DNA from 2 places in the Sphingomonas sp. R86521 genome. Region 1 is predicted to be linked to the other one. Evidence: riboswitches for the same ligand, from Rfam matches in the RefSeq annotation. Region 1 holds a riboswitch; the other holds the start of a gene.
What was found. A riboswitch is a leader RNA that binds a small molecule or an ion and turns the genes downstream of it on or off. The one in region 1 is predicted to bind thiamine pyrophosphate.

Region 1 (2,391 bases):
GCGAAAGATCTCCCAGGTGAGGTCCTCGGCGACGCCGCCGACCTTTTCGAGCGCCTGGTAGATCGGGACGGTGCCGATCGGGACCGGCGAGTTGCGCAGGATCCATTCGCGGGTGTCGTGGATGTTGCGGCCGGTGCTGAGGTCCATCACCGTGTCCGCGCCCCAGCGGATCGACCAGACGAGCTTGTCGACTTCGGCGGCGACGTTGCTGGCGACCGCGGAGTTGCCGATGTTGGCGTTGATCTTGACCAGGAAGTTGCGGCCTATCGCCATCGGTTCGGATTCGGGGTGGTTGACGTTGTTGGGAATGATTGCGCGGCCGCGGGCGATTTCGTCGCGGACGAATTCGGGGGTGACGTAGTCCGGGATCGACGCGCCGAAGCTCTCGCCGTCGCGCTTGTAGTCCTTGAGCATTGCGCGGCCGAGGTTCTCTCGGGTGGCGACGTATTCCATCTCGGGCGTGATGATGCCGCGGCGCGCGTAGTGCATCTGGCTGAGGTTGAGGCCGGGCTTGGCGCGTAAGGGACGGCGGTGGGCGCCGGGGAATTGGGGGACGCCGCCCGAACGGTCGGGACCGAGCTGGCCATTGTCCTCGGGGCGGATTTCGCGGGGTTCGTAGCTCTCGACGTCGCCGCGTGCGGCGATCCAGCCGCTGCGGATCGGCGGCAGGCCGGCGTCGATGTCGATCGTCGCGCGGGGATCGGTGTAGGGGCCGCTGGTGTCGTAGACGCGCAACGGGGGTTCGCTGCACAATGGGTCGAGCACGATCTCGCGCATCGCGACGCGGACGTCCGGGCTGCCGGGCACCGCGACGTGGATTTTGCGCGATCCGCGGATCGGGCCGGTGGTGACGCCGATTGAGGATTGAGCCGCCGGCTGCGGGGTCGGGGTGCGCTCGATGATGCTTTCGATGTCGGCCACGTCTGTTCTCCATCTATGGGAGAAAACGGGCTCCGGGCGGACACCGCTCCCTCCCTACGCCGGTAAGCCCAGTACATGGGGCCGGATCAGGTTCAGCGGGTCGAAGGCTGCGGCCTTCCTCTCAGCTGCGACGAAGCAGCCCCCCGGGGATGAAGCGAGCATAGGCGCAAGGCGCAGCACTACAAATGAAAAAGGCCGCACCGGTTGCCCGGTACGGCCCTTTTTAAGCAAGGCGAAGGATCAGTTCGCGCCGCTGGTCCGCAGGGCGTCGGTGCGGTTGTTGGTGCCCGACGGGAAGAACCCGCCGCCGATCTTGGCGGTGTTGGTCAGGTAGGCGATGTTGTGCACCTGAGCGACCGTCCGGCTGAACGCGATGCCGCTGGCGTCGGTCGGCACGATGTTGGACGTGCCGGTCAGGCCGGTGCCCGTTCCGGTGATGCCCTGGTCGAGGTCGGATGCGCCATCGAGCGAATCGCGGGCGTTCGAGATCGCATCCGCCGAGGTCCGCAGCGACGGGGTCTGGACACCCTTTGCGTACAGGACGGTGCGGATCAGGCCGGCGTGATAGGCCTCGGCCGCGAGAAGGCCCGCTGCCGCTTCGAGATAGACCTTGCTGGTCAGCAGTGCGGCACCACCCTTGTACGCGGTGACGCCGACGTCCTCGAAGATGAACGCTGCGAGCAGGAAGTTCTCGTCGCTCGCGTAGGCATCGAAGGTGCCGGTTGCGGGGACCAGCCCGGCAGCGCGTGCTGCCGCGGTGAAGGCGCCGTTTGCGCCGCCATCGATGTTGAGGGCCGGAAGAGCGACCGCTGCGCTGCCCAGTGCGTTGCGCAGGAAGTTGACGTGCGCGACTTCGTCGCCGGCGATCTCACGCGCATATTGCTGCACGACGGGATCGGTGAAGTTCACCGCACGACCGCCGGTGACGGTACCCGCGGTACCGACGCCGTTGGTGACAGCTGGCGAAAGCGGCGCGCCGAACGCTGCGTAGGAGTAGAACGTCGCCTCGAGATATTCGAGGTTCAGTGCGAAGTTCAGCACGTCGACGTCGGTCTGAACCGGCGCAGTCGCGGTCGGCGTCGGGGTCGGCGTCGGCAGGTTCTCGCCGTCGTCCTGTCCGCATGCAGACAGCAGCGACATGCCCGCAGTAGCGGCGATGCCGCCGCCAGCGAACTTCATGAACTTGCGGCGGGCATTGCGACGCTCGTCGGAACGCTCGAGGATCTCGAGCATCAGATTGTTCTGGATCATCTTACTTGTCCTCTGCTCGGATCAGGCGTTGTTCGCGCTGGTCTTGATGCTGCCATTGACGCCCGCCGGGAAGAATCCGCCCAGGGTAACCGCCGCCTTGTTGAGATAGACGATGTTCAGCACCTGCGCCGCGCTGCGGCTGTAGGCGAGACCGCTCGGATCGAGCGGCACGATGTTCGACTGGAGGCCCGTGCCGGTGGTGATCGGCGAGATGCCCTG
Region 2 (2,391 bases), 1.2 Mb from region 1:
GACGCGGTCGGTGCCGCGATCGAACCACAGGCCGGCGGTGATGCGGTGCGCGCCCGCCTGATAGGTCAGCTTGGTGACGTTGCCCGCGCGGGCCTGGTCGCCGGTGTAATTGCCCAAGACCGTCGCGACCCCATCGACGGCGCCCGGCAACGCAATCGGGCCGAGCGCTTCGGTGCCGAGGTAATTGCCCGTCGTAGCGAGCTCGGTACCGTACGGCGAGTTGCCATAGCCGAACTGGAGATAGCTCGTGCTGTCGAGCGCGAGCCGATCGCCGAGCTTCAGGTGGACCGGCGCCGACGCGTACAGGTTGCGGAACGGCGCGCGATACAGCCGCCAGTAGTTCGTGTTCCCGGGGGTGTACTGTGCATTGTAGTTGAAGTTCCGCCCCTCCGCCTTCCAGTCGGCGAGTGTCGGGCTGGGATAGCTCGAGCTGTTGGCGTCGTTGAACGACAGCGCGAGGCTGGCACGGTTACCGTCGCCCCATTCGTTCAGCAGCTTGGCGTCGACATGCTGGCGCGTATCATACCCCGCGCCCCGCCAATTGTCGGCACGGGTGTTCGAGTAGGAGAGAAACGCCTTCAGCCCGGTCTTGCCGATCGTGCCGCTATCCACCCGCACGAAGGCGCGCCGTGCGGCGTAGGATCCAAGCGACAGGTCCACCAGCGCCCCTGCCCGCGCGCGCGGATCGTCGAGCGAAAGCGACAGCAACCCGCCCGCTCCGACTACGGTCGGCGCGTCGATGTCCACGCCGCCCGGCGCAAGCGCGATCTGCTTCAGATTCTCGGGATCGGCGAACTGCGAGGGATAGGCGTAGTAATAGCCGATGTCGTTCTGCGGCGCCCCCTCCATCAGCACGCCGATCTCGTCCTGCCCAAGCCCGCGCAACGTCAGGCTCGAACTCGTCGAGAGGCCGTAAGGATCGCTCGACGACACGTTTGCCCCGGGCAACAGGTTCACGAGTTGGAACGCATTGAGCGTCGGTGCCTGCTTGACGATGAAATCGCCTGAGATCGCGCTTACCGCATTGGGAACGGTCTGATCGGGCAACAGCCCCTCGGGGTCGCGGTGACCGACCACCCGGATGTCCGTATTCTGGTCGTCGGCGTCTTGCGCCCAGGCGGCGCCAGGCATCGCCAACAGCCCCGCCGCCAGCGCCAACGCGCTGCGCCTCAACATCACTTCATAACACGGGATCACAGCCGGCATCGTCTCGGGTCCACTCCACACGGAGGGACGACGGACGCGCCGCCAACCCTCCCTACGCCGGTATCAACCGGATCAGGTTCAGCGGGTCATGGGCTGCGGCCCACCTCTCAGCCGCGCATCAGCGGCCCCCCGGGGATGGCGCCGTCTAGGCTGTTCGGTCGCGTGTGGAAACTTTTATCGGCGCTATAAATCGCGACTTAGAAGTCGCCATTCGCGAAAGTTCAGACACTACCCGAACGGACATCCCTTCGCCTCGGTAGCGCGTAGGCATCACCACTCGAATTGGCATCGACGATCCCGTCATCTCGGAAAACGGCGTACGTCGTCGCTCGCCGGCTCGGCACGCCAGCGAGCGATGGCCGTTGATCAAGCCTTAGAGCGCCGAAAAATCCGTCGCGGCGAGGTCCGTGAGCAGGTCAGGACCCGTCGGTTGCCATCCAAGGCGCGCGCGCGTCCAGGCATTGGATGCGGTCATGTCTAGACCTGCGAACGGTGCCATCCAGCCGAAATAGCGCTGGACCTCGTCGGCTGCGACCGAGCGGACGGGCAGCCCGGTTCCCTTTCCGATCGCCTCGGCGATGGCGCGTGCGGTGACGCCCTCTTCGACCGAGGCGTGGTAACGCGCGCCCGGCTCCCCGTTCTCCAATGCCAGTACGTAAAGCCTTGCCACGTCGCTGACGTGCGCTGCGGCCCAGCGTGTGTGCCCCTCGCCGAGATACGCTACCGCGCCCGCACGACGCGCCTCCGCTATCAGCGGGGTGATCAGCCCGGCCTTGGTAGTGTCGTGCACCTGCGGCAGTCTGATGGTGCGCACGTCGATGCGGCGTGCAATCAACGCCGCACCCGCGAGTTCGGTCGCGATGCGCGGGTTGGCATGGCGCGGGTTGAGCACGTCCTCGGTCGCCGGGCCGCCGTTGAGCGGCGTACCGATGCCGACGCCCGATGTGATCAGGATAGGCTTCCGGGTTCCCGCGAGCGCGTCGCCCATCGCCGCGATGTTGCGTTCGTCCTTCTTGGTGTTCTCGAAGAAAGTCTCGAAATTATGGTCGAACGCACAGTGGATCACCGCGTCGGCCGCCGCAGCGCCACTCGCGAGCGTCTCGGGCTGTTCCAGGTCGCCGCGATGGACTTCGACGCCGGCCGCTTCCAGGTGACGGGCACCCGCGTCGGAGCGGGTGAGGCCAA

Region 2: linked by a shared signal. The riboswitch ahead of SJY20_RS10755 (TonB-dependent receptor) and the one ahead of thiC (phosphomethylpyrimidine synthase ThiC) in region 1 are both predicted to bind thiamine pyrophosphate.

What each region holds. Positions count from the first base shown of each region.
Region 1 covers NZ_JAXHBY010000001.1:3,539,173-3,541,563, forward strand. The annotation lists gene thiC (phosphomethylpyrimidine synthase ThiC) at 1-921, opposite strand, end outside; TPP riboswitch at 956-1,077, opposite strand; gene SJY20_RS16325 (ferritin-like domain-containing protein) at 1,162-2,172, opposite strand; gene SJY20_RS16330 (ferritin-like domain-containing protein) at 2,194-2,391, opposite strand, start outside.
Region 2 covers NZ_JAXHBY010000001.1:2,324,158-2,326,548, forward strand. The annotation lists gene SJY20_RS10755 (TonB-dependent receptor) at 1-1,176, opposite strand, end outside; TPP riboswitch at 1,239-1,348, opposite strand; gene SJY20_RS10760 (SDR family oxidoreductase) at 1,580-2,391, opposite strand, start outside.